Regions from separate parts of the Achromobacter sp. MFA1 R4 genome, predicted to be linked through region 2. Evidence: predicted binding sites of a transcription regulator. Region 2 holds the regulator's gene; the other holds the start of a gene.
The links. The regulator NrdR, encoded in region 2, represses ribonucleotide reductase genes. The targets are predictions, from matches to a motif close to CACNANATNTNGTG.

Region 1 (16,101 bases), 2.2 Mb from region 2:
GCAGCGCGATGATGACCATGACGAACGGCACCAGCAGCGCCACGGCGGCCCAGCGTCCGGCCGAAAAGTACGCGATCAGCAGCGCCGCGGCCAGGAAGATCCACGGCGCGGATTTGGTGATCGCCGCGCCGAACGGCGCCAGCAGCACCGCGAACAGCACCGCCAGGGGCACCGCGACGAAGGCCGCGACAATGGCGCCGGACACCATCTTGCGCAGCGCGATGTGCGGCACGCCCAGCTTGCGCAGCATGTTCGCGTCCTGCAGCAAGGGAGTGGCCATGGTGTCGCCGGGAATGCCCAGGAGCGCGGTGGGCACGGCGTGCGTCATGTGCTTGGCGACCGCGCCGGCCAGAAAGAAGGTGAAGACGCCGGCGGGCGGCACGCCCAGCAGGACCACCAGCAGGGTCAGCGGCGCCAGGGTGGTGGTTTCGTCCGTGCCGGACACCAGCCCGATCGCGGCAAACACCACCGCGCCCAGCAGCCCCATCCCGGCGGCCACCATGATTTGTTCGAGCAGTACGGGGTCGCTCATGCCAGCGCCTCCTTGCCGGCGCCGCGCCGCGCATCGGCGGCCGCGGCGGGGGCGGCGGCCTGGGCCGCCGGTTGCGCGAAGAGGTCGTACAGGTCCAGCTCCTTCAGTTCGCGCACCACGGCATCGGGCAGGTCGGCCAGCGTGCCCAGGCCGCCAGGCTGCTCGGCCAGTTCGGCCAGCACTTCGGCGCGCCAGGCCGGGTCGTGCGTGGCGCTGTGCTCGAGGACTTCGCGCTTGGGGGGGAACAGGCGGGCGCAAATGACGCCGGCCAGCACGCAGCCCGCCAGTCCGGCCAGCATGGCGTAGGCGTGGGCCAGTTCGGGCGACGCGACCACGCCGCGCAGCCAGCGGCTGGCGACGAAGAATCCGGCCACGCTGACCGAGATGCCGATACCGATGGCCCAGGCCAGGTGCCTGAGGTCCACGGTGTCGCTCCAGACTTCAGCCAGGCGCGCGGAGGGCGCCGGGGGGATGTGTTTCATGTCTCTCTCCTAGGTCTGCGGGCGGCGCGCGGGGATCTCCGGCGCCGCCTCGGGTTTTTGTCCGGCGGGATTATCGGGAAGCGCGCAGTTCCTCCAGCAAGGCCAGCGCGCGGTCGGTGCGGACGTCCTGCTCCGCGGCCATGCGCTTGGCGACCTCGTCGATTTCCGCGCCGGTTGCGCCCGCCACCAGCGCGATGTTGCGGGCATGCAGCGCCATGTGGCCGCGCTGGATGCCTTCGGTGGCCAGTGCGCGCAGCGCGCCCAGGTTTTGCGCGAGGCCGACGGCCACGGCGACTTCGCCCAGTTCCTGCGCCGAGCGGACGTCCATGATCTTGAGCGCCAGGCGCGCCAGCGGATGCGTCTTGGTGGCGCCGCCCACCAGACCGACGGGCATCGGCATTTCAATCGTGCCGACCAGCGCGCCCGAGGTGTCCTTTTCCCAGTGGGTGAGGGAGGTGTAGCGGCCCGAGCGGCTGGCGTAGGCATGCGCGCCGGCCTCGACCGCGCGCCAGTCGTTGCCGGTGGCCACGATGATGGGGTCGATGCCGTTCATGATGCCCTTGTTGTGCGTGGCGGCCCGGTACGGGTCGATGGCGGCGAACGTGTACGCGTCCAGCACGCCTTCGATGATTTCGGCGCCGCTGCGGTCCTTCGTGTCCAGCGCCTGCGGCGTCAGGCGCACGCGGGCGCGGGCCAGGCGCAGGTCGGCCAGGTTGGACAGGATGCGCAGGCGCACCGACCCGCCGACGATTTCCTCGACCAGCGGGGCCACGGCCTCGGCCATGGTGTTGACGGTGTTGGCGCCCATGGCGTCGCGCACGTCGACGATCAGGTGCATCACGATCATCGGGCCGCGCGGCGTGTCCGGGAAGACGTGGACCTCGATGTCCTGGCAGCCGCCGCCCAGTTCGATCAGCACCTTGTCGCGGCTGTTGGCCAGCGTCAGGATGCGTTCGCGCTCGCGCAGCAGGGCCAGGCGCGCGCCATGCGGGTCGGTCAGGCCCAGGACCTGCACCTGCGCGCGCATCAGCGGCCGGGTGCTGGACGTCTCGAAGCCGCCGCATTCGCGCGCCAGCTTGGCCATGTAGGACGCGGCGGCCACTACGGACGGTTCTTCCACCGCCATGGGCACCAGCACGTCGCGCCCGTTGACCTGGAAGTTGCCCGCCACGCCCAACGGCAGCTCGAACGTGCCCAGCACGTTTTCGATCATGCCGTCGGCGCGGGCCAGGCCCAGCGCGCCGGGCGCGGCAAGCAATTGCCGCTCCTCGGCCGTGAGCGAGGCGGCGTCGGCGATGGCGGCGAGACGTTGGGCAGGGGTGAGGGCCCGGAAATTGGGCAGGCGTGAATCGGCCACGATGGCATGTCTCCGTATAGAAATCTGAAAATCGAGTGGCCCGATTCTAGGTAAACTGTACCGCCATTGAGAGGTACAGTTTGGGCAAACAGTACCATCGCACTGCACCAATTTTGGCCATGAACGAACGGGGAATTCGCGTGGAACCAGCCAAACCGCCCGGCAGGCCGCAACGCGCGGCGCCCATCGCCGAGAGCCTAGCCAACCTGATCGGCCAGCAGATTGCCGATGGCGTCTATCGCGCGGGCGACAAGCTGCCCTCCTTGCGCGAGCTGGCGCAACTGCACCGCTATGCCAAGAACACGGTGGTGGTGGCCTTTGAACTGCTGGTGGCGCGCGGACTGGTGGAGCCGCGGCGCGGTTCGGGCTTTTATGTGCTGGACGTCAAGCATGCGGGCCCGGCGGCGGACGAAGAGCCCGGGCAGTTGAGCCGGGCAATGGACATCGTCTGGCTCATGCGCGAACAGCTCAAGACCCAGCCCGACGCGGTGGCGGTGGGCGATGGCTTTCCGCCGGTGGAGTGGCTGGCCGACATGCGCATGGACCGCTATCACCAGAAGGTGGTGCGCACGGGGCTGGGCGCCTTGTTCCGCTACGGAAGCCGCTTTGGCTATGCGCCGCTGCGCGAAAGCCTGGTGCGCAAGCTGGGCGACGTGGGCATCAGCGCGGCGCCCTCGCAGCTCGTGCTCACGCATGGCGCGAACGAGGCGATGGATCTGGTGATCCGGTATTTCCTGCCCCCCGGCTCGACCGTGCTGGTCGACAACCCCGGTTATTACCCGCTCTTTGGCAAACTGAAGCTGGCCGGGGTGAGGATGCTGGGCGTGCCGCGCCTGCCGGACGGTCCCGATCTGGCCGCGCTGGAAGCGTTGTTGCAGCGCGAAAAGCCACGCCTGTTCTTTACGCAGTCGATCGCGCATAACCCGACCGGCTCGGACATTTCCCCGGCCAGGGCCTACAAGCTCCTGCAGCTCTCCGAGCGCTACAACCTGATGCTGGTCGAAAACGATCCGCTGGCGGACTTCAAGCCGACGTCGTCCGTCCGCCTGTCGGCGCTGGACCAGCTAGAGCGGACGATCTACATCGGCAGCTTCTCGAAGTCCTTTTCGGCGGCGCTGCGCGTGGGGTTCATTGCCTGCAATGCGGCGCTGGCCAGCGATCTGGCGGACCTGAAGGCGCTGGTACACGTCAGCAGCTCGGAGTACTGCGAGCGCATGGTGGACGTGATGCTGCGCGAAGGCCACTACGAGCGGCATCTGGTGCGCCTGCGCCAGCGGCTGGAGGCCGCGACCGGACAGGCCTTGCAGGTGCTGGACGCGCTGGGCGCGCGCGTGTTCACCCGGCCGACGAGTTCGCTTTACCTGTGGTCGTCGTTTCCGGGCGTGGACGACTCCTTGACGATGGCCGAGGCGCTGATGCCCGAAAAGGTCATCATGGCGCCGGGGCGTGTGTTCAGCGTCGATCCCACGGCCGTGTCGCCGTGGTCCCGCTGCAATGTCGGCGCTGTGGTGTCGCCGCGGTTCCACGCCACGCTGTCCGCGTACCTGGCTCAGCGATAGGCGAATTCCTGGAAAGCCTGCCGCAACTCGGCCTGCGCGGTGGTGCTCAAGGCCCGTGCGGCCGGCGTGGAGGGGCCGCTGCGCGCCGCCTGCACCGCAAAGCGGCGCACGCCCCGGCGGGCGAGTTCGCGGGCCAATGCCAGGAGGCGCGCTTCGTCCAGCCAGTCGGGATGCCAGGTGATGCGGCACTCGAAGTCGGCCCCGGCCGACAGCAATTGCGTCAGGCATGCCAGCGCCGGGCGCTGCGAATCCCGCCGGCCCGTGATGTCGTCATAGCCTTTGGCATCGGCCTTGATGTCCATGCCCACCCAGTCCAGGTGGCGCAGCACGTCCGCCAGCCGCAGCGGATAGATGCCCGCGGTGTGCAGGCCTACGCGATATCCCATGCGCTTGACGTCGCGGATCATGGCGGGCAGGCGCGGTTCGCTGAGCGGCTCGCCGCCCGAAAACACCACCGCGTCCAGGAGGCCCTTGCGGGTTTCGAGGAACGCACGGACCTCGCGCCAGTCGTAGCGGGCGGCGCGCGTCTGCAGTTCGGTATTGTGACAGTAGTGGCAGCGCCACGGGCAGCCCGAGATGAACACCACCGCGGCAAGCTGGCCGGGCCAGTCCACGGTGGAAAAGGGCACCAGCCCGCCCACGGCGGCCGAGTGCCGGGGCAGGGGCTGGATGACCGGCTGGGGCGGCGCGGCATAGGCCGGCCGGTCCGCCAGCCGGCGCACGGCCTGCGTGGCGGGGCCGGCGCCCTTGGGCGAAGCGCCTTCAGGCACTGCGTTCGACGAAGAAGCGGCGTTCATTGAATTCGCCCTGTTTGCCGGTGTTGAAAGAAGAGACCGGGCGGTGATAGCCCATCACCCGGGTCCAGACTTCGCAGCGCACGCGCTGGCTGTCGTCCAGCCGGAGGGCGGGCGCAGAGGCGGCGATGGGGGCGGTCAAGGTTTGCATAGGATTTCCTCGGTAGGGGCGCCGGGCGCAGGTCCGGCGGGATGGAGGCCGGCGCGCGCCGCGAGGGTTGCGCGCCTGCCCGGGTGAGGGCGTGGCTAGGCCGGGGCGCAGCACGCCGATTGTTTGGCCAGCAGTTCCGCATCGCACTTGGGGCAGAACTCGTGATGCCCGGCCAGGTAACCGTGATGGGGGCAGATCGAGAACGTCGGCGTGACCGTGATGTAGGGCAGGCGGAAGTTGCTGAGCGCGCGGCGCACGAGCTGCTTGCAGGCCTGGGCGGACGACACGGCTTCGTTCATGTACAGGTGCAGCACCGTGCCGCCGGTGTACTTGCCTTGCAGCGCTTCCTGCAGTTGCAGCGCGTGGAAGGGATCGTCCGTGTAGCCCACGGGCAACTGGCTGGAGTTGGTGTAGTAGGGCTGGGCGTCGGTCCCGGCCTGCAGGATGCCCGGGTAGCGCTTGCGGTCTTCGCGTGCGAAGCGGTAGGTGGTGCCTTCGGCCGGCGTGGCTTCCAGGTTGTAGAGGTGGCCGGTTTCTTCCTGGAACTCGGTCATGCGCTGGCGTACGCGGTCCAGCAGGCGCACGGCGAATGCGTGGCCGGCGGGCGTGGTGACGTCGTCGGCGTCGCCCGTGAAGTTGCGGATCATCTCGTTGATGCCGTTCACGCCCAGCGTGCTGAAGTGATTGCGCAGCGTGCCCAGGTAGCGGCGGGTGTAGGGATACAGGCCCTGGTCGATGTAGCGCTGCACCACCTTGCGTTTGGTTTCCAGCACGTCGCGGCCCAGTCCCAGCAGGTAGTCCAGGCGTTCCATCAGCAGCGCCTCGTCGCCCCGGCAGGTGTGGCCCAGGCGCGCGCAGTTGACGGTGACCACGCCGACCGAGCCGGTCTGCTCGGCCGAGCCGAACAGGCCGTTGCCGCGCTTGAGGAGTTCGCGCAGGTCGAGCTGCAGGCGGCAGCACATGGAGCGCACCATATGCGGCTCCAGGTCGGAATTCAGGAAATTCTGGAAGTAGGGCAGCCCATAGCGCGCCGTCATTTCGAAAAGGCGTTCGGTGTTGGGGTGGTCCCAGTCGAAATCGGGCGTGATGTTGTAGGTGGGGATCGGAAACGTGAACACGCGTCCCTTCGCGTCGCCCGCCATCATGACCTCGATGTAGGCACGGTTGATCATGTCCATCTCGGCCTGCAGCTCGCCGTAGGAAAAGGGCATTTCCTCGCCGCCCACGTAGGGGATCTGGTCCTTCAGATCGGCCGGGCAGGTCCAGTCGAACGTAAGATTGGTGAACGGCGTCTGTGTGCCCCAGCGGCTGGGCACGTTCAGGTTGAAGATCAGTTCCTGGATGGATTGCTTTACGTCTGCGTAGGTCATGGCGTCGCGGCGGATGAAGGGCGCCATGTAGGTGTCGAACGAGCTGAACGCCTGCGCGCCGGCCCATTCGTTCTGCAGCGTGCCCAGGAAGTTCACGATCTGGCCGATGGCGGCCGACATGTGCTTCGGGGGCGTGGACTCGACTTTGCCCGGGATGCCGTTGAAGCCTTCGGTCAGCAACTGGCGCAGCGACCAGCCGGCGCAGTAGCCGCTGAGCATGTCCAGGTCATGGATGTGGATGTCGCCTTCGCGGTGCGCCTGCCCGGCCTCGGGCGTGAAGACGTTCGACAGCCAGTAGTTGGCGGTGACCTTGCCCGCCACGTTCAGGATCAGGCCGCCCAGGCTGTAGCCCTGGTTGGCGTTGGCATTGACGCGCCAGTCGCGCTGCTCCAGGTACTCTTCCATGGCGCTTTCGACGTCCACCAGCGTGTGGCGCAGCGCGCGCAGGCGGGCGTGCTGTTCGCGGTACACGATATAGGCGCGCGCCGTGCGCCAGTGGCCGGCCTGGACCAGGGCTTCCTCCACGCGGTTCTGGATGGTTTCGACGCCGGGGCAGACGTTGCCGGCCAGCGCCGCGATTACCGGGCCGGTCAGCGCCCGGGCGCCTTCCAGGTCCAACTCCCCCGTGCTCTGGCCCGCCGCCGCCATGGCCTGCGCGATCTTCTCGCTATCGAATGCAACGACGCGGCCGTCGCGCTTGAGGATGTGTTGGATTTCCATTGTTGGCACCATATGTAGTGGAGTGCGAAAACTCTACCACCACATATGGTGCTGGATTCGGAAAGGGATGGGCGGATATGCGCGCGGATTGACCCGCATCAAACGCCCGCATGCGGTTGCGAAATCGCGCAACACGGCGCGTGCGGGCGCGGCGCGATGGCCGCCGCCCGGTCAAAACCCGATGCCGACGCCCACCAGCGATATCGCCACCGCCAGGGCCGCGGCGGTGGCCGCCGGATGCGGCGCCCACGAGAGCTTGCCGATCCACAGCAGCGCGCCCGCCGACAGCCAGCCCAGCCAGGCCACCATGCCGTGCGTGTCGCCCCACAGCCCCACGCAGGGCAGGATGGCCAGGCCCAGGAGCAATACGCCGGCCCCGCGCAGCACGCGCGTGTGGCCGGCGCGGGGATCGCGCGTCCAGACCTGGTCGTAGTGGCGGGGCGCCGCCAGGGCCAGGCAGGCCATGCCGGCGTAGATCAGCAGCAGGGCCATCGCGATGGCGACGAAGTCATTCATGGGCATGCGGCCGCAGTCATGCGCGGTTCTCGGCGCCGGCCGGGTGGGTCGGCGCCCTTGCGCGGTGGTGGGTAATGACCCCGATTCTACGGGAATCGGCGGCGCGACCCGTGCGCGGGGACTTTGTATTTTTTTCACGGTGCCTGGCCCGGCAGGCCGGGGCGATGCGCCTGCGGACGGGCGCGCGGCCGCCGCGGCAAGCAGGAACGGCAGTTGCTGAATACGCGCCTTCAGCCGGGTTGATCGTCGCCATGCCGATTGCCGGAGGTCCGGGCGACGGCCCGCGCGACGAGCTCAGCGATGACCCCAGCGATGACCCCAGCGATGACCCAACACAAAGGAGCGCCACCATGAAACGCAAAGCCGGAAACGCCGCACAAATCAAGGAACTGCTGTACCAGGCCCTGGAGACGGAAATCGGCGGCCTCGCGATCTACGAGACTGCGGTGACCTGTGCCGTCAATGAAGACCTGAAGAAGGAATGGCTGGGCTATCTGGAAGAAACGCGGACGCATCGCCGCGTGCTGATGACCGTGTTCGAGCAGCTCAAGCTGGACCCGCAAGCCAGTTCGCCGGGCCGCGATGTGGTGCGGCATATGGGCGAATCGCTCGTGCGCGCCATGAAGATGGCGCTGAGCGCGGGCGATGCGCAGGCCGCCCAGCTGGTCGCCACCGAATGCGTGGTGCTGGCCGAAACCAAGGACCACGCCAACTGGTCGCTGATCGGACTGATCGCCGAGCAGCAGTCGGGCGAGCAGGCCAAGATCCTCAAGCACGCCTATGACGCCGTGTCGACCGACGAGGACCATCACCTCTATCACACGCAGGGCTGGTCCCGCGAGCTGTGGATCGAATCGCTCGGCTTTCCGGCCGTGCTGCCGCCGCCCGAAGAGGTCAAGAAGGTGGAAACCGCCATTGGCGCATCCCGCGCCGAACAGGCGCGCGATTCGATGCTGGCCCATTAAGGAGAACGACTCATGGCAAGCAAGAAGCCAGGCAAGGGTGGATCGGGCGGCGCGCTCGATACCGCATACATGAACACCGACAGCGGCCCCGCCAGCGGGCCGGCCGGCAAGCCCTCGCATCCCGCGCTCAAGCGCGCGGCGGCCGTGGGCGCCACGGCGGGCGCCATGCCCCACAACACGAACAAGGAGGCCGAGTACGGCGAAGAGGCGGCGCGCTGTCCCTACGCGGGCGCGCACGTCGGCGCGGTCGACCCGGCCGTGAGCGCGAGCTCGCTGTCCGAAAGCGAGACCTCGGCCAAGACCGGGGACGCGGCCACGCCCGGCGTCAATCAGGTCGACGGCACGTTGCCCCGCGTGCGCGCGGACGCCAGCGGCCAGGAACTGACCACGAACCAGGGCGTGCGGGTCAGCGACAATCAGCATTCGCTCAAGGCCGGGCTGCGCGGACCCGCGCTGCTCAAGGACTTCATCCTGCGCGAGAAGATCACGCATTTCGACCATGAGCGGATCCCCGAGCGCATCGTGCACGCGCGCGGGTCGGCCGCCCATGGGTACTTCGAGTGCTACAAGCCGCTTACCGACCTGACCGCCGCGTCGCTGTTTGCCGAAGCGGGCAAGCGCACGCCGGTCTTCGTGCGCTTTTCCACGGTGGCCGGGGAACGCGGGTCCAAGGACACCGCGCGCGATGTCCGGGGTTTTGCCGTGAAGTTCTATACGGACGAGGGCAACTGGGACCTGGTGGGCAACAACATGCCGGTGTTCTTCATCCAGGACGCGATGAAGTTCCCGGACCTGGTCCACGCGGTCAAGCCCGAACCGCACCACGGCATGCCCCAGGCGGCGTCCGCGCACGACACCTTCTGGGATTTCGTGTCGCTCATGCCCGAATCGACCCACATGCTGATGTGGGTGATGTCGGACCGGGCGATTCCGCGCAGCTACCGCATGATGCAGGGCTTTGGCGTGCATACCTTCCGCTTTGTGAACGCCCAGGGCGAATCGCGGCTGGTGAAGTTCCATTGGAATCCCATCCTGGGCACGCATTCGCAGGTGTGGAACGAAGCGGTCAAGGTGTCGGGCGCCGATCCCGACTATCACCGGCGCGACCTGTGGGAGGCGATCGACGCCGGCCACGGCCCGCAATGGGAGCTTGGCGTCCAGGTGTTCACCGACGACCAGGCCGAAGGCTTCAGTTTCGACGTGCTGGATGCCACCAAGATCGTGCCCGAGGAACTGGTGCCCGTCGTGCCCATCGGGCGCATGGTGCTGGACCGCAATCCCGACAACTTCTTCGCCGAGACCGAGCAGGTAGCGTTCTGCGCCGCGCATGTGGTGCCCGGTGTGGACTTCACCAATGATCCTCTGCTGGCTGGCCGCATCCATTCCTACGTCGACACGCAGATCTCGCGTCTGGGCGGCCCGAACTTCCACGAGATCCCGATCAACGCGCCGCTGGCGCCGGTGCACAACAACCAGCGCGACGGCATGCACCGGCAGACCATCCATCGCGGCCGGGTGGCGTATGAGCCGAATTCCCTGGCCGGCGGCTGCCCGTTCCAGGCGGGCATGGACGGGTTCGTGTCGTTCCCGGAGCCGGTGACGAGCGATGAGCTGCGCGGGCATCCGGAGAAATTCGCCGAGCACTACAACCAGGCCACGCTGTTCTACAACAGCCAGACCGCATGGGAACGGCAGCACATCGTCGATGCCTTTGCGTTTGAGCTGAGCAAGGTGACGGTGCCGCAGATCCGGGCGCGCATGGTGTCGTCGCTGCGCAATGTGTCCGACGAGCTGGCGCAGGGCGTGGCGCAGCAACTGGGCATGCCTCTGCCCGATCCGATGCCGCGCGCCATGCCCAATCCGCCCAAGTCCGAAGTCGAGGTGTCGCCGACGCTGTCGTTGACCGCGCGACCCGGGGATGGCGGCGTGGCGACGCGCAAGGTGGCCATCCTGGCGGCCGAAGGCGTGGATGGCAAGGCGGTGTCCGCCGTGGCCGATGCCCTCATCCAGGCGGGCGCCGTCGTTCGGCTGGTGGGCCAGCGCATCGGCCCGGTGCAGGCGGCCGACGGCGGCAGCTTTGACGCGGACGCCTCGCTGGACAATCACCCGTCGGGACTGTTCGACGGCGCGGTCGTGCCCGGCGGTGAGGCCGCCATGGCGAGTCTTGCGGCGGACGGGCGGGCGCTGGAGTTCCTGCGCGACGCCTATCGCCACGGCAAGACGCTGATGGGCGTCGGGGACGGCGTGCAGGTGTTCGCCGCGGCGGGCATCGATCCGGACCCGAACGACGGCGGCCTGCTGCTGGGCGGCGAGGCGCCCAAGGCGTTCATTGAAGCGCTGGGCAAGCACCGCCATCCGGAGCGGGAGACGACACCGCCCAAGGTATGAGGGCGCGGCAGCACGGGTAAGGAAGGACCATTGACACCGACGTGGCGGCTGCGAATACTGCGTTGGCAGGTCGGGCGAGCGCAACCGGCGCTCGCTCTCCTTACCCCGGGGGGCCGTATGAACCGCGCGTCCGTGTTGCCTGTGAAGTTTCTGGGCTGGCTTTGCGCCAGCCTTTTGACGTTTTCGGCCCTGGCCTGGGTGTCGCCGCCCGCGCACGCGGCCTCGGCGGCGGAGCTCAGCGCCGATTCGCTGGCCGCGCTGGAGCAGCTCTACGCCCAGGCGCCGCGCACGCGCGAGCTGGGCGACAAGGCCGTCGGGGTGCTGGTGTTTCCCAGCATCATCAAGGGGGGGCTGCTGGTGGGCGGCGAGCGCGGCGAAGGCGCGCTGATCCGCCGCGGGCAGGTCGAGGGGTACTACTCGATTTCGGCCCTGTCTTTCGGATTCCAGGCCGGCGCGCAGCAGTTCAGCTATGCGCTCTTCTTCATGAACGAGGAGGCGATGGCCTACCTGGACAAGAGCGACGGCTGGTCGCTGGGCGCGGGGCCCAGCCTGGTGGTGGTGGACCAGGGCTATGCCGCCAGCATCACGACCACCACGCTGACGCAGGACGTGTACGCCGTGCCGTTCGGCGAACAGGGCCTGATGGCCGGGATGGGGCTGCAAGGCTCCAAGATCAGCCGCATCAATCCGAACTGAACCCGTTGCCGTCGCCATGACGGCCGGGCCGGGCGGCCGGGTAGTGCGGGGGGCAGAGGCGCGGCTGCGCGCCTCGTGCGCGGGTCAATCCAGCGTAATACCCGCGCGCGCCGCGACCTCGGTGAAGGTACCGACTTCCTTGGCGATCTGGTCGCGGAACGCCTTGCCGGGCAGGAACACCGGGTCCAGCGACAGGTCCGACACGGTCTTGCGCACCTGCTCGTCCTGCATGATTTCGGCGACGGCGCGGTTCAGCGTATCCACCACCGGGGCCGGCGTCTGCGCGGGCGCGACCAATCCATACCAGCCAACGAACGACGCGTCCGCCATGCCGGCCTCGGCAAACGTCGGCACGTCGGGCAATTGCGGCACGCGGCGATCGCCGGAGACTGCCAGCGCGCGGAGCTTGCCGGCGCGCGCCTGCGGGGCGGCCGAGGACACCGTGTCCACGCCCAGCGCGACCTCGCCGCCGATCAATGCGGTGACGAGTTGCGCGCTGCCCTTGTACGGCACCGGCATCATCTTGGCGCCCGCGGCCTGCGCGAACATTTCGCCGGCCAGGTGGGGGGCCGAGCCGGGGCCGAAGGTGCCGTACATCAGCCCGCCTTTGGCGCTTTGCTCGCGGGCGAGCGCCGCGGCCTCCTGCAGGGTGGTCGCGGGCACCGCGTTCTGCGCCAGCAGAACGATGGGCGCCATGGCGACAATGCCGATGTGTTCAAAGCTGCGCACGGGATCGTAGGGCAGCGACGGCTTGAGCGCCGGCAGCACGGTGTAGGTGGTGCTGCCGGAGAGCATCAGCGTGTAGCCGTCGGGCTTGGCGCGCGCCACCGCGTCGGCGCCGATGACCGTGGACGCGCCAGGGCGGTTTTCCACGATGACGGGCTGGCCCAGCTTGCCCGACAGGCGGGTGGCGAGCAGGCGCGCCACGGCGTCGGTGGCGCCGCCCGGCGTGAAGGGCACGACGATCTTGATGGACTGGTCCGGGTACGCGGCATGGGCGTCGCCGGGATGGGCGGCGGCGGCAAGCGTGAACGCCAACAGGGCGGTGCAGAATCTAGCGGTCATGGGGGGCTCGGTCAGGGTCAGGTGTTGGCGGAAGAGGTGGTGGCGGCAAGCTCGCGTACCGAATCGCGTACTGAGCTGCCCTGGTCGCCCAGGTCCCAGAAGAGGCCCGCCATGATGGCCAGGCCCTCGCGGGCGACGCTGCCCAGCAGATGCTCGTTGGGCGCATGCTGCGCGCACGCGGGATAGGAGTGGGGCACCCACAGGGTGGGCAGGCCGAGCTGGTCGGCGAAGATGTCGTTGGGCAGCGAGCCGCCCAGGTTGGGCAGCAACGCCGGCCGCTTGCCGGTGGTGCGCTGCAGCGAAGCCGCGGCCCAGCGCACCCACGGGCTGTCGGGCGACAGGCGGGTCGCGCCCGCCTGCATGCCGACGCGGATCTCGACGTCGTCGAAACCTCCCTGGCGCAGGTGCTCGGCGACGTGGGTGCGCAGCGCGCGCCAGTCGGTGCCCACGACAAAGCGCAACTGGCACCAGGCCACGGCTTCCGGCGGGATGGCGTTCACGGGCTTGGCCGGGTCGCCGGCGCCGAAGGTCAGCACGTCCAGGCTGTTCCAGCCGAACACCTTTTCGGGCGCGGACAGGCCGGGTTCGCCCCACCACGCGTTGATCTCGGGATCGTCTTCGCCGCCGCCCACGTCCAGGTCGGCGAGCGCGGCGGCGACCGCCTCGGGGATGGGAGGCGGGCGCAGGCCGGGCACGGCGATGCGGCCCTGGGCGTCGACCAGCGAGCCGATGGCGTGCATGAGCCGGATGGCCGGATTGGACAGCAGCCCGCCCCAGTTGCCCGAGTGGTAGCCGCGTTCGCGCGCCCGCACTTTCAGTTCGAAATTCACGGCGCCGCGCGAACCCATGAACAGCGTCGGCCGTTCGGCATGCAGGCGCGGCCCGTCGCTGGCGATGAAGACGTCGGCGGCCAGGAGGTCGCGCCGCGCCTCGCAGAAGGCGGCCAGGCCGGGCGAACCGGCTTCCTCGCCGGTCTCGATGAGCCAGGTGGTGTTGAATCCCAACGCGCCGCCGCGCGCGGCGAGCGTCCGGGCCAGGGCCTCCAGGTTGATTGAATGCTGGCCCTTGTTGTCGGCCGTGCCGCGTCCGTACCAGCGGTCGCCGTCGACCTGCAGGCGCCAGGGGTCGCGGCCGTCTGCCCATTTGGCGGCGTTGCCGCGCACCACGTCGCCGTGGCCGTACATCAGGACGGTCGGCAATCCGGGCGCCTCGATGCGGCGCGCCACCAGGATCGGCAGATCGACGCCGGCCGGATTGGCGTGGACGTCACAGGCAAAGCCCAGTTCCGACAGCAGCGGGACCAGCTCGTCGTTCAGGTAGGCGTGCTGGGCGGGGGCCTGCTCGGGCACTTCGCTTTCGGTCGCGAAGGCGACGCGGCGCGCCAGGGCGGACTGCAGGGCGCCGCTGTCATAGGCTTGTACGGCTTGGAGGATGGCTTGTTCGCGGGTCACGGCGGTTCTTCGTGCGGTGGGGAGGCACAAAGTTATTACGCTTCATCGCGTGCCACAATTAGATAATTCGCACTTTAGCGTTGCCATAAAGGCATCTCACACCGAGGCATCCGTGATTTCCCTGAGTCTCAGATATTTCCTGGAAGTGGCCCGCTGCGGCTCGATCGCGGGCGCGGCGGCAGCGCAGCATGTCGCGGCGTCGGCCGTCAGCCGCCAGATCGCCAAGCTGGAAGACAGCCTGGGCATCGTGCTCTTCGAGCGGCAGGCGCGCGGCATGACACTGAGCGAAGCCGGCCGGCAGCTCGCGGCCTATGCCCAGGCCGCCGCCCTGGAGGCCGAGCGCGTCACCACCGACATCCGGCGGCGCAGCGCCTTGGGCGACGTGACGATCCGGCTGGCCTGCACCGAGGGGTTCGCGCACCGTTTCATGCCGATGTGCATGGCCGATTTCAAGCAGCTTCGCCCCGAGGCGCGCTTTCATCTGCATGTGGAGCGTCCGGACGAGGTCACGCGCCTGATCCTGGAAGGCCTGTCGCAGATCGCGCTGCGCTACACGGTCGGGCAGGACGACCGGTTGAAGACCGAGCTGCTGACCCGCGCGCCGGTGTACGCGGTCATGTGCCGCCAGCACCCGCTCGCCAGCCGGCGCACGATCAGCCTGCGGGATCTCGCGGACGTGCCGCTGTCGCTGGGCGACCAGGGCACCACGGTGCGGCAGCTGTTTGACACGGCCTGCGCCAATGCGGGCCTGCACATCGAGCCCGCCTACGTATCCAATCATTCCGCGGCCTTCCTGCCCATGCTGCCGGGCAGCCGGATCGTCGCCCTGTCTGGCTACCTGACGCTGATGGGCGATCCGCAGGGGGCGGCGCTGGCGGCGGTGCCGTTCAGCAATCCGGAAATGCGCCAGCGCAGCATCCAGGCGGTGACGCTGCAGGGCCGCACCTTGCCGCCGCTGGCCAAGGAGTTCCTGGAATTCATGGCGCGGCGGCTGACCGCCGCGCCGCGGGCGCCGGACCAGGACGGCGGCGGGGCGAGGGGCTAAGCGCGGGGGCTAGGCGCGGGGGGCGGCGCACTAGGGCCGTGCGGGCTCGCGCCGCTACACCGACCGCACGAACAGCGCGCGCAGTTTGCTCCAGAAGTCGCCGCCCAGCACGAAAAAGCTGGCGACCAGCATGACGTCGCCCAGCAACTGCGCCTGCCACAGCTTGGGCCGCAGGCCCGGCCAGATCTGGTCCACGTAGGGTTCCAGCATCGAGGTCACGATGGGCAGGATGAACATCACCATCCCGATGGCGTGGCGCACCGGCCCCACCTTTTGCACGGGCGCGAGCTTTTTCGCGTGGCCGCCGATGATGGCCTTGAGCTGCTGGAATCCCTCTTTGCCCATCACGGCGATGCAGGTGATCAGCAGGACTTTGTTGGCGATGAAGATGGCTCCGGTCAGCGCCGCGATGCGTGAGCCGGGAATGTCCATGGCGGCGCCGACGGGAATCAGGAACCACAGCGCGAACGCCAGGATGAACAATCCGATTCCGCATTTGAAGCGCCAGCCCATCGCCGGCGCGGGTGGGGTGGGCATGTCTTGGGTAGTCATGGCGGGCTCCTTTTGAGTCGTGTGAACGGTCGGCGGAACGAAAAACGGGACTGGCGCGGCGCGCGCGGCCGGGGTTCGAGCAACTGCAGCATCAGGCAGGCATACAGCGTGACGGCGATGAACAGCCCCATGCGCACGGCGAACGCCGTGTACACGTCCTTGCCCGCGATGCTGTCCTGCACCGACTGGCCCAGCAGGATGATCAGCGTGACCAGCGTGTTCAGCCAGAAGCTGGGCGCATGGGGCGTGGGACTCAGCCGATAGAGCTTGCGCGCGATCGCCAGGGCGAACAGCAGCATCCACAGGAAGTACATCCACAGGCTGGGAAAGGGCCGCAGCGCGGCCCAGAACGCCACGGCCAGCACGCCTGCCAGCAGCGTCGATCCCAGGATCTCGCGGGCGGCGCCGTGCGCGGCCGTGACGCAGCTCTGGCGGCCCAGGCTGACCGCTTTCAGGAT
Region 2 (16,101 bases):
CCGCGCTCAAGCAGGAAATCGACGGCGGCCGCAATCCGCGCGATGCGAAGGTCATGCTGGCGCAGGAGATCATTGCGCGCTTTCATTCCGCCAAGGCGGCGGACGATGCGCTGGCCTCGTTCGAGGCGCGTTTCCGGGATGGCGCCATCCCCGAGGACATCCCCGAAGTCAACCTCGGCGGCGCGCCGGTGGGCATCCTCAAACTGCTGCGCGAGGCCGGCCTTGTCGCGTCCGGCTCGGAGGCCCAGCGCAACGTGGAGCAGGGCGGGGTCCGCGTCAATGGCGATCGCGTGGAAGACAAATCGTTGCAATTGCCGGCCGGGACTTACGTCGTTCAGGTGGGCAAGCGCAAGTTCGCGCGTGTTAAGTTGAACCCGTAATAGCGAAGTTTTGATACGCTGAAGGTACACACAGGGCCTGGGCGCCCTTTGCGGCACTTATAGGAGCACGACATGGAACTTTCGAGTTTGTCATTTTCCGATCACGAGTCGATTCCCGAGCGCTATGCATTCGGCAGGATCGATGCGCAATCGCACGTCGCGCTGGCAGACAACTTCAATCCGCAGTTTTCCTGGGACAACGTTCCGGAAGGCACGCAGTCGTTTGCCTTGCTCTGCCATGATCCCGACGTGCCTTCGCGCCCCGACGACGTCAACCAGGAAGGCCGCGAAGTGCCTGCCGACCTGCCCCGCGTCGATTTCTTCCACTGGGTGCTGGTGGACCTGCCCGCCGACCTGCGCGAGATCGACGAAGGCGCGTTCTCCAACGGCATCACCCCGCGCGGCAAGGGCGGCCCCCTGGCGCCCATGGACGCGCGGCAGGGCATCAACTCCTATTCATCATGGTTCGCCAACGACCACGACATGAGCGGCGAGTATTTCGGCTATGACGGCCCATGCCCGCCCTGGAACGACGCCCTGGTCCATCGCTACATCTTCACGCTGTATGCGCTGGACGTGCCCAGCCTGAATCTGCAGGGTTCCTTCACCGGCGAAGACGCGCTGCGCGCCATCCAGAAGCACGTGCTGGCGCAGGCGTCGCTGACGGGCACCTATACGCTCAATCCCCGGCTGGCGCCCAAGCAAATCGGGGCCACGTCGGCCTGACGTCGACAGGCATGTACGCAGGGCCGCCTGGTGCGGCCCTTTTTCATTTCCGGTGACGGGCGCGATCCGCAGAAGGCGCCGCAGGGGCCTTTGCATGAAACTTTCTCAAGTCGTCATGAGGGGCGTTTCCGGGCCCGCCGGGATGGCGTGGTTTTCGCGCCCGTCCGGGGCAATTTGGCCAAGATCCCGCAATTTTGGCGGCAATTGATTCCGCGCGACGGGGTAAACTACACAGCAATCTCCGGGTTTACCCACCCGACGCCGTTTTCTCATTTCATACCGCCTCAGGAAACCCCCGTCATGTTTGACCGCAACCTCACCTTGTCCAAGGCTGACCCGGACGTTTGGGCCGCCATCCAGAAGGAAGACCAGCGCCAGGAACAGCACATCGAGCTGATCGCTTCGGAGAACTACGCCAGCCCGGCCGTCATGGAAGCCCAGGGCACGCAGCTCACGAACAAGTACGCCGAAGGCTACCCGGGCAAGCGCTACTACGGGGGTTGCGAATACGTGGACGTGGTCGAACAGTTGGCCATCGACCGCCTGAAGCAGATCTTCGGCGCCGAAGCCGCCAACGTGCAGCCCAACTCGGGTTCGCAGGCGAACCAGGGTGTGTACATGGCCGTCCTCAAGCCGGGCGACACCGTGCTGGGCATGAGCCTGGCCGAAGGCGGTCACCTGACGCACGGCGCGTCGGTCAACGCTTCGGGCAAGCTGTACAACTTCATCTCGTACGGCCTGGACGAAAACGAAGTCCTGAACTACGACCAGGTCGAGCAGCTGGCCAAGGAACACAAGCCCAAGCTGATCGTGGCGGGCGCGTCGGCCTATGCCCTGCACATCGACTTCGAGCGCATGGCGCGCATCGCCCGTGAAAACGGCGCGCTGTTCATGGTCGACATCGCCCACTACGCGGGCTTGGTCGCCGGCGGCGCCTACCCCAACCCGGTTCCGCACGCCGATTTCGTCACCTCGACCACGCACAAGTCGCTGCGCGGCCCGCGCGGCGGCGTCATCATGATGAAGGCCGAACACGAGAAGATCATCAATTCGGCGATCTTCCCCGGCATCCAGGGCGGTCCGCTGATGCACGTCATCGCCGGCAAGGCCGTGGCGTTCAAGGAAGCGCTGGAACCCGAGTTCAAGGACTACGCGCAGCAAGTCGTCAAGAACGCCAAGGTGCTGGCCGACACGCTGGTCAAGCGCGGCCTGCGCATCGTCTCCGGCCGTACCGAAAGCCACGTCATGCTGGTGGACCTGCGTTCCAAGGGCATCACGGGCAAGGAAGCGGAAGCCGTGCTGGGCCAGGCCCACATCACGGTCAACAAGAACGCCATCCCGAACGATCCGGAAAAGCCCTTCGTGACCAGCGGCATCCGCCTGGGCACGCCGGCCATGACCACCCGCGGCTTCACCGAAGCCGATGCCGAGCTGACCGCCAACCTGATCGCCGACGTGCTGGACAACCCGCGCGACGAGGCCAACATCGCTGCCGTGCGCGCCAAGGTCAATGAACTGACCTCGCGCCTGCCGGTGTACGGCAAGAAGTAATCCGCGGGCGCGGGCGGCGCTCGCGCATCCCGGTAGAAGGAAACAAGAGGGACGGCCCCGCAAGGCGCCGTCCCTTGGTTTTTTGGGGCGGGGGCGACGCGTCCGCAGTGACAAAATCGTCCATCCGGGCGCTTTGCCTGGCCCCATCGTTACAATATGCTCAATTATTGCCTCCGGCGCTTCCAGCGCTTCCAGCGCCGCCAGCGCCACCAGCGTCTTTAGGGATCACACATGCGGTGTCCATTTTGTGGCCATGCCGAAACGCAGGTCGTCGACAGCCGGGTCTCGGAAGAGGGCGACGCCATCCGCCGCCGTCGCCGCTGCCTGTCCTGTGACAAGCGGTTCACCACCTACGAGCGGGTGGAGCTTGCCATGCCTTCGATCGTCAAGCGCAACGGCAGCCGCAGCGAATACGATCCCGTGAAGCTGCGCGCCAGCCTGAGCCTCGCGCTGCGCAAGCGCCCGGTCAGCACCGAGGACGTGGATGCGGCCGTCGCGCGGATCGAAGAGCAACTGCTTGCCAGCGGCCAGCGCGAAGTCCCGTCCGAGCATATCGGCGAGCTCGTCATGAACGAATTGCGCAAGCTCGACAAGGTCGCCTACGTGCGGTTTGCCTCGGTCTACAAAAGCTTCGAAGACATCGGCGAATTCGTCGAGGCCATCCGCGAGATGCAGGGCCCGCTGCTGCCGGGCAAGCTGCGCAAGGAATAGCGCGGCGGGGCGCCGATCGCAACAGCGCCCCGCGCGGCGGTTATTGCAGCGCCGCCCCGCGCATCGAGCCGGGCGTCAGCGGCTGGAATTTGCGCCACACGCGGCGCATGTGCTGCGCCGAGCCGAATCCCGATTTCTCCGCCACGCGCTCCAGGTCCAGCCGGGTGTCGCGCAGCAGGTCGCGCGCCAGCGCGACTCGGATCTGATACAGGTAGTCCATGGGCGTGCAGCCCGCGTGCTCGCGGAACAGGCGGGTCAGGTGGCGGGGGCTGGTGTGCGCCTGGTCCGCCAGGGTCCGGGCCGACCACGGCGCGGCGGGGTCGCGGATGACCGCGTCCTGGACCCGGTGGACGCCGGGATGCATATGGCTGCGATGGTCCAGCCAGGGCGACAGCGCCGAATCGGAACCGGCGCGACGCTGGTAGACGACCATGTCGCGCGCCGCCTCGCTGGCGACGCGCGGGCCGCAATGGCGGGCCACCATGTGCAGCGCCAGGTCGATGCCGGCCGTGATGCCCGCGCTGCTGACCAGGTTGCCGTCCTCGACGAAGATGCGGTTGTCCAGCACGCGCGCGGTCGGGTCGATGGCGGCCAGCTGTGCCAGGCAGGTGTGGTGCGTGGTGCATTCGCGCTGCCGCGTCAGGCCGGCGGCCGCGGCGAACAGCGCGCCCGCGCAGACCGTCATCAGGGTGAACCCGTCCGCGGGGTGGCGCACGGCCAGCCAGTCCACGATGGCGCGTGCGTCGTCGTCGTCCAGCCGCGTGTGCTTGCCCACCACGCCGGAAAGAATCACCAGCGCGTTGCGGGGCAGGCGGGCGGGCAGGGCCTGAACGTGCGCCAGGTGCAGGCCCGGAATGCCGCTCTCGATGTCGCGCGAGGGTCCGCAGAAATGCTGTTCGAACGTGCCCGGACACAGCTTGTTGGCGACGCGGAACGCCTCGGCCGGCCCGGCCAGGTCCAGCAGGACGATGCCGCGCGGCACCACGAAATGCACCGGGATCATCTGCGCCTCCCGCCCGGCAGCTATGCCGCCAGCGCGTCGGCGGCGCGCACGATGCGGGCGAAGCGGCCTTGCAGGACCAACTCGGTCCGGTCGCGGATCTCGGCCGGCGTGTAGTGCCTGCCGGACGGGCTTTGCATGGCGAAGGTCAGCGTGGCGTCGGTGGGGAACGTCACCTTGAAACCGGCGTCGCTGGCATGGCGCGAGGTGGTTTCGCAGCACTGTTCGGTGCGGATGCCAGCCACGATGACGCCTTCGATCCCGTGCTTGACCAGCCAGTCGTGCAGCGAGGCGCCGGCTTCGTCCTTGGCGTACAGCGCGGAATGGACCGTTTTGTGGAACACGGCCGAGGGCGAAATCCGCAATTCCTGAAGCGTCCTGACGTGGCCGGACGCCAGGGAAAACGGATTGGCGGGATCGTCGGACGGGCTGATATGGAACACCTGCAGCACCGGCATATCCTGCGCGGCAGCCCCATCGATCAGGGACTGGATTTGCGAAACAAAGGCCGGATACTCGGATGCGTCCCAAAACGGACGGTGACGGAAGGATTCCTGTACGTCGATGACGATCAATGCCTGTTTCATTTCCGGGCCTCCTGGCCTAGGTTTTCAAGGGGTATGGCGCTATTTTTACTCCGATCCCGCGCCGGCGCGAGCGCGATCCAAGACGGCTGGCGGCCCAAAACGGACATCGCCATGCCGCCACGCCGGCTCGTGCGTCCCCAATGACCGGGGGCGCGCACCGCGGACATACAATCCCTGGCATGGACATTTCCCCCGACACCGACGACCTCTACTGGATGCGGCGCGCCCTGGCGCTGGCGCAGACCGTCATGGCCACCACGGCCCCCAACCCCCGGGTCGGCTGCGTCATCGTGCGTGACGGCCGCGTGCTTGGTGAAGGCGCGACCCAGCCGCCGGGCGGTCCGCACGCCGAAATCTGCGCGCTGCGCGACGCGCAGGCGCGCGGCGAATCGGTTGCCGGTTCCACGCTGTACGTCACCCTGGAGCCCTGCAGCCATTTCGGCCGCACCCCGCCCTGCGTGGACGCGGTGCTGGCGGCGCGGCCGGCGCGCGTGGTGGTCGCCATGGGAGACCCGAATCCGCTGGTCAACGGACAGGGTCTGGCGCGCCTGCGCGACGCCGGAATCGGGGTGACGACGGGAATCTGCCGCGAAGAGGCGCTTGCCGTGAATGCCGGATTCATCTCACGCATGAGCCGCGGGCTGCCTTGGGTGTGGATGAAGATGGCCGCGTCGCTGGACGGCCGCAGCGCGCTGCATAACGGCATGTCGCAATGGATCACCGGCCCCGAGGCCCGGGCCGACGGCCACCGCTGGCGGGCGCGCAGTTGCGTCGTCCTGACCGGCATGGGCACCGTCCTGAAGGACGATCCCCGGCTGAACGTGCGCGACCTCGATACGCCGCGGCAGCCGCGCAAGGCCGTGGTGGACGGCCGTTTCGAGATCCCCGAGACCGCCCGGCTGTTCGATGGCGGGCCCGTCATCGTGTTCACCGCCCGCGAGGATGCCGCAAAGGCCGCGCGCCTGGCGGACAGGAACGCGCGGGTGGTCTGCCTGCCGGGCGTGGAGCCTGGCCGGGTCGACCTGCCCGCGATGATGCGCTGGATGGCCCAGGAACAGTTCAACGAGGTGCACGTCGAGGCCGGTGCGGGCCTGAGCGGCGCGCTGGTGTCCGCCGGGTGCGTGGACGAACTGCTGTTGTACCTGGCGCCGGTGCTGCTGGGCGACGCGGCGGGCATGGTGCGCCTGCCGATGCTCGAACACCTGGACGCCGCGCGACGCTACGAATTTACCGATATCGCGCGCGTGGGCGCTGATTTGTGCGTGCGCGCGCGCGTGGCCGGCACGTGGCGCCAGTTGATGGATAGCGTCGCGCTGCCTGCGCTGTCTTAGCGGTTCGGTTGCGGCGCGCCGCCTGCATTGCGCGCGCTGCTTCACGCACATGAATTAATTCTTCATGCGCATGCCGTCTTGCTACATCGCCCGTGCGCGTTGCCAAGAGGGCTGTTAGCACTCCACAAGTACGGCTGCCAATGCTTTGCAAGCCGCGTGCAGCCTGCATCTACGCGTCGCGCGCGGTTCGTGGCGCATACATGATGTGCGCCAACCGCAGCCGCGCGCACGCCATCCGCGCTGGTGCGCGGCGCTGCGTTGAAACGCGAGCGCGCAAATGAATTGCCACAAAACGGTCAATTGGGCTTAGCATAGGCGCATGACTTGGCGCTACGCGCTCACGGACCACCGCACAGCCGCCGCGCGCCCTCGTCACCACGGATTCCCGTGCCGCGATCGGCGCAGTTCATCACCGACAGGCACGCTACTGAACGAAGACGCAAAGCGCCGTTCAGGCCGTCCGCCGCGATCGCATGGCGGGCGTAGCCGGGTTTGTTCCCGGCCCATAAGAATCCACCGGATATCGCTCATTTCGTCGTTTCATTGCCGACCATTTCATGTGCGGCTGCGTCAGGCACGCTATATGCGGCCTTATGCTGAAGACGAACGAGTGAACTTGCTCACGTTGGTTGCAATCCTGGCGGAACTTGTATCCGTAGGCGGCAGCCTAAACAGAAAGGGTCCGATCCTGCTTATGGTTGATGTGTGGCGAAAGCAACATAAAAACCCGCTGAAAATGCTTGTCGCAAGATTGTCTAGGAAAGCGCAGGCGCTGAGGCACAATGGGCATGTAGGGACGTATTGAATTTTTCGCGTGTTGTAGGAGGTTTCCGTGCAAAACATCGTCGAAGGCTTCAAGTCGCAGTATGCAAGAGAGCAGGAATCAGAGCTCTCGCTCGAAGAGTATCTGAACCTCGCCAAGCGCGATCCCATGGCCTACGCCAGCCCCGCTGAGCGCATGCTGGCCGCGATCGGCGAACCTGAGATCGTGGATACGCGCAACGACCCACGTCTTTCCCGTTTGTTTTCCAACCGGACCATCCGGCGCTATCCCGCGTTCCAGGAGTTCTACGGCATGGAGGACGTGATCGGACAGATCGTCGCGTTCTTCAAGCACGCCGCTCAGGGGCTGGAAGAACGCAAGCAGATCCTGTATCTGCTCGGACCGGTCGGGGGCGGCAAGTCCTCCATTGCGGAGCGGCTCAAGGCGCTGATGGAGAAGTTTCCGATCTATGCCTTGAAAGGATCGCCGGTGAACGAATCGCCGCTCGGGCTGTTCCATCCCGAACGGTTCGGCGACATGCTCGAAAAGGAATACGGCATTCCTCGGCGCTACCTGACCGGCATCATGTCGCCGTGGGCCGTCAAGCGGCTCAAGGAATTCGACGGCGACATCTCCAAGTTCCGCGTCGTGCGCCTGAATCCTTCCGTGCTGCGCCAGATCGCCATCGCCAAGACGGAACCGGGCGACGAGAACAACCAGGACATCTCCTCGCTGGTCGGCAAGGTCGACATCCGCAAGCTCGACCGCCATTCGCAGGACGACCCGGACGCCTACAGCTATTCCGGCGGCCTGTGCCTGGCCAACCAGGGCCTGCTCGAGTTCGTGGAAATGTTCAAGGCCCCGATCAAGATGCTGCATCCGCTGCTGACGGCCACCCAGGAAGGCAACTTCAAGGGCACGGAAGGCTTCTCGGCCATCCCGTTCAACGGCACGATCCTGGCCCACTCCAACGAGTCGGAATGGCAGACCTTCCGCAACAACAAGCACAACGAAGCGTTCCTTGACCGTATCTATATCGTCAAGGTGCCTTACTGCCTGCAGGTGTCCGAAGAGGTCCGCATCTACGAGAAGCTGCTGCATCACAGCTCGCTGTCCGAAGCGCCGTGCGCGCCCGGAACGCTGGACATGATGGCGCAGTTCTCGGTGCTGACGCGCCTGAAGGAACCCGAGAATTCCAGCATCTACTCCAAGCTGCGGGTCTACGACGGCGAAAGCCTGAAGGACGTCGACCCCAAGGCCAAGGCGCTGCAGGAATACAAGGATTACGCCGGCACCGATGAAGGCATGACCGGGGTCTCGACGCGCTTCGCGTACAAGATCCTGTCCAGCGTCTTCAACTACGACCAGACGGAAGTGGCCGCCAACCCCGTGCACCTGATGTACGTGCTGGAGCAACGGATCGGCCGCGAAGACTATCCCGACGAAATCCGCCGGCGCTACCTGGAGTTCATCAAGGGCTTCCTTGCGCCGCGCTACGCGGAATTCATCGGCAAGGAAATCCAGACGGCCTACCTGGAGTCCTACTCCGAATACGGCCAGAACATCTTCGACCGCTACGTGACGTTTGCCGACTGCTGGATCCAGGACGAGGAATTCCGCGATCCCGAAACCGGCGAAAGCTTCGACCGCAGCGCGCTGAACGACGAGCTGGAAAAGATCGAGAAGCCGGCGGGCATCGCCAACCCCAAGGACTTCCGCAACGAGATCGTGAACTTCGTGTTGCGGGCGCGCGCCAACAACAACGGGCGCAATCCCAACTGGACCAGCTATGAAAAGCTGCGCGAAGTGATCGAGAAGAAGATGTTCTCGAACACGGAAGACCTGCTGCCGGTGATTTCGTTCAACGCCAAGGCCTCGGCCGAGGACAAGTCGAAACACCAGAGCTTCGTCGACCGGATGGTGGAGAAGGGCTACACGGAAAAGCAGGTCAGGCTGCTGTGCGAGTGGTATCTCCGTGTGAGGAAGTCATCCTGAGCGAGGTGAATCATGAATTCACTGATCGATCGGCGTCTTAACGGCCGCAACAAAAGCGCCGTTAACCGGGAACGCTTTTTACGGCGTTACAAGGACCAGATCCGCAAGGCGGTGCACGGGATGATCCGTGACCGCTCGATCCAGGACATGGATCAAGGCGGTGAAATCAACCTGCCTGCCCGCGATATCTCCGAGCCGACCTTCCGGCACGGCGCGGGCGGCGACCGCGAGATGGTGCATCCCGGCAACCGCGAGTTCGCCAAGGGCGACACCTTCGACCGGCCGCAGGGCGGGCAGGGCGATGGCGGGTCCGAACCCGGAGAGGGCGAATCGGTGGATCAGTTCACCTTCAGCCTGTCGCGGGCCGAATTCCTGAACCTCTTTTTCGAGGATCTGGAATTGCCTCACCTGGCGCGCAACCAGCTTGGCGAAGTCAGCCAGAAGAAGTGGCAGCGCGCCGGCTACACCACGACCGGGTCGCCCAGCACGCTGAGCATCAGCCGCACGCTCAAGTCGTCCCTGGCGCGGCGGGTGTCGCTCAGCGTGAAGGCGCGGGCCGACCTGGAAGACGCCGAACACGCCCTGCAAGAGGCCCGGGCGGCGGGGGCGTCCGCTGCCCGGATCCAGGAGCTCGAGCAGGAAGTCGAGGATTGCCGCGAGCGGCTCGCCCGCGTCCCGTTCCTGGATGACCTGGACCTGCGCTATCGCAACCGGGTATCGGTGGCCATCCCCATGGCGCGCGCGGTCATGTTCTGCCTGATGGACGTGTCCGGCTCCATGGACGAGGGCAAGAAAGACCTGGCCAAGCGCTTCTTCACGCTGCTGTACCTGTTCCTGTCGCGCAAGTACGAACACGTGGACCTGGTCTTCATCCGCCATACCGACAACGCCGAGGAAGTGGACGAGCACACCTTCTTCTACGACCCCAAGAGCGGTGGCACCATTGTGCTGTCCGCGCTGGAGTTGATGCGCGAGATCCTGGAAAAGCGGTATCCGCCGGCCGCGTGGAACGTGTACGCGGCCCAGGCCAGCGACGGCGACTCGTTCGGCGCCGACGCGGGCAAGAGCGCGCGCTTTCTGGCCGAGCACCTGCTGCCGTCCACGCGCTACTTTGCCTATATTGAAATCCCCGACTCGCAGGAGGCGCGCAAGAGCAGCCTGTGGGCGGAATATGAACAGAAGCTGGAGCCGCATTTCGTCATGCGGCGCATCTGCGATCGCGGCGAGATCTTCCCCGTGTTCCACGACCTGTTCAAGAAGGAGGCCGCATGAATTCCAACATGGGTGCTCTCGTAGAGCCGGAATCGGCCGGCAGCGCCCGGCCGATCTCCCAGGGGTCCGAATGGACGTTCGAACTGATCCAGTCCTATGACGATGCGATCTCCCAGATCGCGCGCGAATACGGGCTGGACACCTATCCGAATCAGATCGAGGTGATCACCTCGGAGCAGATGCTGGACGCCTACGCGTCGGCCGGCCTGCCCATTGGCTATCCGCACTGGTCCTACGGCAAGGAATTCATCCGCAACGAGCAGTTCTACCGCCGCGGCATGCAGGGGCTGGCCTACGAAATCGTCATCAACTCCAATCCTTGCATCGCCTATCTCATGGAAGAGAACTCCATGGCGATGCAGGCGCTGGTGATTGCGCATGCCTGCTACGGGCACAACTCGTTCTTCAAGGGCAATTACCTCTTCCGGCAGTGGACCGACGCCGATGGCGTGCTGGACTACCTGGTGTTCGCGCGCAAGTACGTGATGGCCTGCGAAGACCGTTACGGCATCGATGCCGTGGAAGCGCTGCTGGATTCCTGCCATGCGCTGTCGCATCACGGCGTGGACCGCTACAAGCGTCCCGCGCCGGTCTCGTACAAGGAAGAGGCCGCGCGCCAGGCCGAGCGCGAGGAGCATGCGCGCCTGCAATACAACGACCTGTGGCGCACGCTCCCCCGGATGGAAGCGGACAAGGACACGCGCACCGAGGCGTCGGTGTTTCCGCCGGAGCCCGAAGAGAACCTGCTGTACTTCATCGAAAAGTACTCGCCCAAGCTTGCGCCGTGGCAGAAGGAACTGGTGCGCATCGTCCGCAAGGTCGCGCAGTATTTCTACCCGCAGACCCAGACCAAGGTCATGAACGAAGGCTGGGCCACGTTCTGGCACTACACCATCCTGAACCGCCTGCATGAAAAAGGCCTGGTGAACGACGGCTTCATGATGGAGTTCCTGCAAAGCCACACCAACGTCGTCAGCCAGCGCGGCTTTGACGAACGCGGCTATGGCGGCATCAACCCCTACGCGCTGGGTTTCGCGATGATGTCCGACATCCGCCGCATCTGCGAGGCCCCCACGCCGGAAGACCAGAAGTGGTTCCCGGACATCGCGGGCGGGGATTGGCTGAAGACGCTGGACTTCGCCATGCGCAACTTCAAGGACGAATCCTTCATCTCGCAGTACCTGTCCCCGCGCCTCATCCGCGAGTTCCGCTTCTTCGCCATCTCGGACCACCAGGCCAACCCAAAGCTCGAAGTGGCCGCGATCCACGACGACGAAGGCTACCGCGACATCCGCCGCCTGCTCGCCGCGCAGCACAACCGCGACAACCAGGTGCCGGACATCCAGGTCGTCCGCTTCAACCGCGACACCGACCGCTCGCTGGTGCTGCGTCACCTGAAAAGCCGCGGCCGGCCGCTGGCGGGCGAGGATGCCGAACAGGTCATGAAGCATCTTGCCCGCCTGTGGGGATTCCGCGTCCGGCTGGAAGAAACCGAACCGGACGGCACGATCAGCTCCTACCGGGAGCAGGACCCGCCCGCGTCGAAGTAAGGCGCAGGCAGGGGAAGGGACGCGGGTAGTGCGTCCCTTTTTCTTTGCCCGCTTGCTGTGGGCGCGCGGCTTCTGCTAGAATCGCAGATTCGCATTTTCTGCGGCGCCGAAATAGTGCTCGAAAATGCAGTAGGACAGGTGGCCGAGTGGTTGAAGGCGCACGCCTGGAAAGCGTGTATACGTCAAAAGCGTATCGGGGGTTCGAATCCCCCTCTGTCCGCCAAGAATGCAAGCCCCTGAATTCGTAGAGAATTCAGGGGCTTTTTTGTTGGTGCGCGGGGCATATGTCTAGCCTCGTCGAAGGTCGGTACGGCTTGCGCCACGTCAGTCCGGGTCGGTAAAACGGGCAAAAAAGTCGTGTCGGATTTCAGTGCGCTCGATCCGGGCTCCTGGGCCGATATACACGTCTATGCGGCTGAATGGTTCGGTGACATGCAGCACTTCTCGCCGCAAAACGGGAAATGAAAGAATCACCTGCATGTCGGAAGGCGGGTTCATGGCGGTCGAGGTGTAATCGGATTTACCCGGCGCCAGTTCGCTCTTCGTGATGGTCCCATCACTATAGAGGTAGAAGACAAGGGACTCCGTGGCTTGCGACGAGTAGTGCAGCGCTACGATGGGGCTGCAAAGCCACATGAAGAGGATCCATGAAAGGAAACACACCCAGATCGCCCGGCATATCCAACTCAGGTACCGCATTTTCATTTGGCCTGACTTCCATTGCAGGCATGTACCCGCTTTGAGCTGCATCAACCTGTGCTTCAGACGTTCCCACGCGCTTTTCGGCCGGGGCTTCGGAATGGGAAGCCGAAACTCGCTTATTTGAATCTTCATGAGCGTGCCGTCTGATGCGAGTCCAAGCGCCAGTGTGGGCGAGATGATGTGCCAATGGTCTGCGGGACCCCAACTCAGACAGACGATGCCTTGTTGCGGGTCGTATTGTTCCTCTTGTATGGGCTGGCACTTGGCGTGACCACCTTCGTCAAACTGGGCTTCAAGATATGGCTCCGCGACGTCGCCTTGTGCCGGCTCTATTGGCTGCAAAGTCCAGGTGGCAGGACTGGCCAGCAAGTAGACTTCAACGAGACGTTTGCGATCATCGAGATCCAGCGTCAGCGGCCCCGCATCAACGATCCAAATGGGTTCGGGCTCCGGCCACTGGCGGTCAAGGAAGTCTCGAAGCGGGTACGCCGGCTTATCCGCTTGATCCGCCACGACGGGATATTCAATCGTGCAGCTCAGAATGCCGCCTTTAGGGTCCCAGGATGCCTGCGAAAGTGCGAGGGCTGTCGCAGGTCTTGGATCAATTCGGATCGGCATACCGTGACAATTCGTAGACAATTCAGCGGCTTTTTTGTTGGTGCGCGGTGGGCGTATGCTTTGCGTCACCGAACATCGACAAGGCTTGCGCCACGTCAGTCCGGCTCGGTAAAACGCGCAAAAAAATCGTGTCGGATTTCAGTGCGCTCGATCCGGGCTCCTGGGCCGATATACACGTCTATCCGGCTGAATGGTTTCGTGACTTCCAGTACATCTCGGCTGGCCACTGGAAACGAGAGCGTGACCCACATGTCGGAAGGCGGATTCATGGCAGTCGTGATGAATGTCGAGTCGCCCGGCGTCAGGACGCGCTTCGTAATGCTTGACTCGGTATCCAAAAAGTAGCCGATGGGCTCTGTGGCTTCCGCGGAATAGTGCAACGCCACGATGGGGCTGCAGAGCCACATGAACAGGATCCACACAAGAAAGCAAACCCAGATTGCTCGGCTTGCCCACTTCAGGTAGCTCACTATCATTCTCTGCCTGGCGCCCGCATCCAGAATACGGTTGCCCGCCCCGATGATTTCCCTTCCCTGCATGCCTGGCTCCTGTGACAGCCAGAGTCTGCGCAGCGCGGGAACGGCGAACAATCAGCGAAGTCTGAAATTCGCGCGGGAAGATTAAGAGTCTGCGTGGGGCGCGGCGATGCACGAATTGCCAGCGGCGCCCCAACTCAGACAGACGATGCCTTGTTCAGGGTCTTAGTCCATCCTCAAAACGGCATCATGACCTTCACCGAAGCCCGATGACTTTGTGTCCGGGACGCGAACTCGCCGTCGTACTGCAAGCGGAAATCGATGCCGCCTGCATTCGATACTTGCAGGCCAGCGCCCAGACGGCCGATGACGTTGTCCATGGGCAGCGAGGTCTCGAACGAACCGCTCCCGGCGGGCGCGCCCTGCAGCGCGGCCTTTACGGTGTATTCGTCCTTGGACAGCAGGGTGACGCCGCCGTACACATACGGCCGCATGATGGCGCCGTTCTCCAGCGGAACCTTGCCGCCGAATTCCAGCGTGGGCGACAGGCCCATGACGAACTGGTCGCTGCTTTCCACATCCAGGTGCAGGGCGTTGTCCGATTCGGAATACCCGGGTGAACGGGAATAAAGCGCATCGACGTCGACGAAGGGCTTCAGGTAGTACTGCGACGACGCGAAGGTGCGCGCCACGCGCAGCCGCAGTCCGGCGCCGTATACGTCCACGTCCGCGTTGGCCCGGCTTTCCAGGCCCGGAATGCGGATGCTGCGATCGATGTCGTATTGGCCGTAGCCGCCTCCGAGCGCCGCGGAGAAGGTCCAGGGGCCGGCTTCGCGCTTGACGACCACGCCCAGGTAGCCGCTGTCGCCGTTGCCGCTGACACGGCCGTCATCGCCCCGCATGCGGGTGTTTTCATACGCTGCCGAACCGCCCACGAACCAGCCCGGGCTGACCTGTCGCTGGCCGCCGAACTGGTAGGTGACCCCGTCGAACGAGAAGCCCGACACGCCGTTGCCGCTGTCCTGGTTGGTGTTGATGCCAGAGATCTGGCCCCACAGGCAGTCCTGTTCGCCGGTCAGCGCATCGACGCCCTGGAATGCCGGGCACGACATCATGCCGCCGGCAAAGCGCGCCATGCCCACCTGCATCTGGGCCGCGGGGGCGACGGCGACGCCGGGCGACAAATCCGACAACTGGCCGGAATAGGCTGACGCGCTCTGGCGCGATGCCATGTCCAGTGCTGCGAACAAGGTTGCCATGGCGCTGTTGCCGCCCAGGTCCCATGCGCGTTGCATATGGTTGGCCACCGAGCGCGGGTTGGACGACAGGTTCATCGACGGCGAGGCGAAGTTTGCGTTGGCTGCGCGGATGCGGACGTTCCGGTCGGCAAGCGTGGCCTCGTAGTCGATCACGGGGCTGTCGAAAGCGCGCGGCGTGCCCTGGATGTCGCCCGCCAGCGTGGCGACCGTGACTTCATGGTTGGGCAGCAGGGTGATGGGGCGTGCGTTGATCTGGCCATCCAGGCGTGTGTCGCCTTGCACGATCATGCGGGGCGCTTGCAGCTTATCGAAGTCCACGTCGGCCAGCAGAAAGCCGCTGGACTGCAGATCGAAGTGGCCGCTGACGGTGAGCGTGTCGAACGCGCCCGGCGTGCCGATGACCACTGCGCCGGCGTTGTTGATGTTGGCCTGATACTGCGTGGCATGGCTCAGTGTGCCGCTGGCGGCGTTATCGACGTCGCACGCAACGCCGCCGGCGCCGTTGTCGCATTCGATGTTGCCGAATACCGTGCCGGCGTTGCGGACGGTCAGGCGGCCGCCCGTGGCGATGCTGGCAACGCGCGCGTTGTCGCCGTATTGGTTCAGGGTGGCGCCATCGTAGCGGATGGCCGCATTGCCGGTGGCCCCGCCGGCCGTCGAGATGACGCCGAATTCATTGATGGTCAGGCTGTTCTGGTTGTCGCCGACGATCCATACGCCATAGGCATTGGATCCCGAACCCCCCGTCACCGTGCCATTGACAGTGACCGATACCTGGCCCGCGCCTTGCGGCCCGGCGCTCTGCGCGAATATGCCGGTCGAGCCGCTGCCGGTAGCGGCTATCGTGCCATTCTGCGTCACCGTGACCGTGCTGCCGACGCCCGTGCCGTCGCTGGCGCTGGTGCTGCCGGCAAAGCCGCCGCTGGCATCGCCCCCCAGCCCGCCGCCACCGCCGATGGATTGCGCCACCACGCCGAAGGCATTGGCCCCGCTGGTGGAGATCGTGCCGTTGGTGGTGACGTTGACCACGCCGCCGCTGCCATTGCTGCTGGTCTCGTTGCCGCCCGAGGCGGACCAACCGGAAGTCCCCAGCTGAATGCCTCGTGAGGTATCCCCAGCAATGCCGCCGCCGCCGCCGATGGACTGCGCCACGATCGCGTGGGACCCCGCGCCGGTCGTG

Region 1: BXA00_RS22505 (ribonucleoside triphosphate reductase) is a predicted target of NrdR. The motif match lies at 6,972-6,985, and genes of this name have one in related genera.

The regions. Positions count from the first base shown of each region.
Region 1 covers NZ_LT707065.1:4,905,864-4,921,964, forward strand. Annotated here, with positions in the region: gene BXA00_RS22475 (tripartite tricarboxylate transporter permease) at 1-532, opposite strand, end outside; gene BXA00_RS22480 (hypothetical protein) at 529-1,014, opposite strand; gene BXA00_RS22485 (hydroxymethylglutaryl-CoA reductase, degradative) at 1,085-2,374, opposite strand; gene BXA00_RS22490 (PLP-dependent aminotransferase family protein) at 2,491-3,930, shown strand; gene BXA00_RS22495 (anaerobic ribonucleoside-triphosphate reductase activating protein) at 3,921-4,727, opposite strand; gene nrdD (anaerobic ribonucleoside-triphosphate reductase) at 4,693-4,875, opposite strand; gene BXA00_RS22505 (ribonucleoside triphosphate reductase) at 4,971-6,965, opposite strand; gene BXA00_RS22510 (DUF3325 family protein) at 7,137-7,487, opposite strand; gene BXA00_RS22515 (hypothetical protein) at 7,832-8,446, shown strand; gene BXA00_RS22520 (catalase) at 8,459-10,834, shown strand; gene BXA00_RS22525 (YSC84-related protein) at 10,952-11,530, shown strand; gene BXA00_RS22530 (tripartite tricarboxylate transporter substrate binding protein) at 11,615-12,595, opposite strand; gene BXA00_RS22535 (M20 family metallopeptidase) at 12,613-14,046, opposite strand; gene BXA00_RS22540 (LysR family transcriptional regulator) at 14,159-15,091, shown strand; gene BXA00_RS22545 (transporter suffix domain-containing protein) at 15,146-15,643, opposite strand; gene BXA00_RS22550 (DUF2955 domain-containing protein) at 15,640-16,101, opposite strand, start outside.
Region 2 covers NZ_LT707065.1:2,713,390-2,729,490, forward strand. Annotated here, with positions in the region: gene tyrS (tyrosine--tRNA ligase) at 1-380, shown strand, start outside; gene BXA00_RS12410 (YbhB/YbcL family Raf kinase inhibitor-like protein) at 453-1,106, shown strand; gene glyA (serine hydroxymethyltransferase) at 1,407-2,657, shown strand; gene nrdR (transcriptional regulator NrdR) at 2,889-3,368, shown strand; gene BXA00_RS12425 (GlxA family transcriptional regulator) at 3,409-4,371, opposite strand; gene BXA00_RS12430 (cysteine hydrolase family protein) at 4,392-4,955, opposite strand; gene ribD (bifunctional diaminohydroxyphosphoribosylaminopyrimidine deaminase/5-amino-6-(5-phosphoribosylamino)uracil reductase RibD) at 5,135-6,286, shown strand; gene BXA00_RS12440 (PrkA family serine protein kinase) at 7,128-9,044, shown strand; gene BXA00_RS12445 (YeaH/YhbH family protein) at 9,057-10,316, shown strand; gene BXA00_RS12450 (SpoVR family protein) at 10,313-11,866, shown strand; tRNA gene BXA00_RS12455 (tRNA-Ser) at 11,999-12,089, shown strand; gene BXA00_RS12460 (hypothetical protein) at 12,191-13,186, opposite strand; gene BXA00_RS12465 (hypothetical protein) at 13,282-13,725, opposite strand; gene BXA00_RS12470 (autotransporter outer membrane beta-barrel domain-containing protein) at 13,899-16,101, opposite strand, start outside.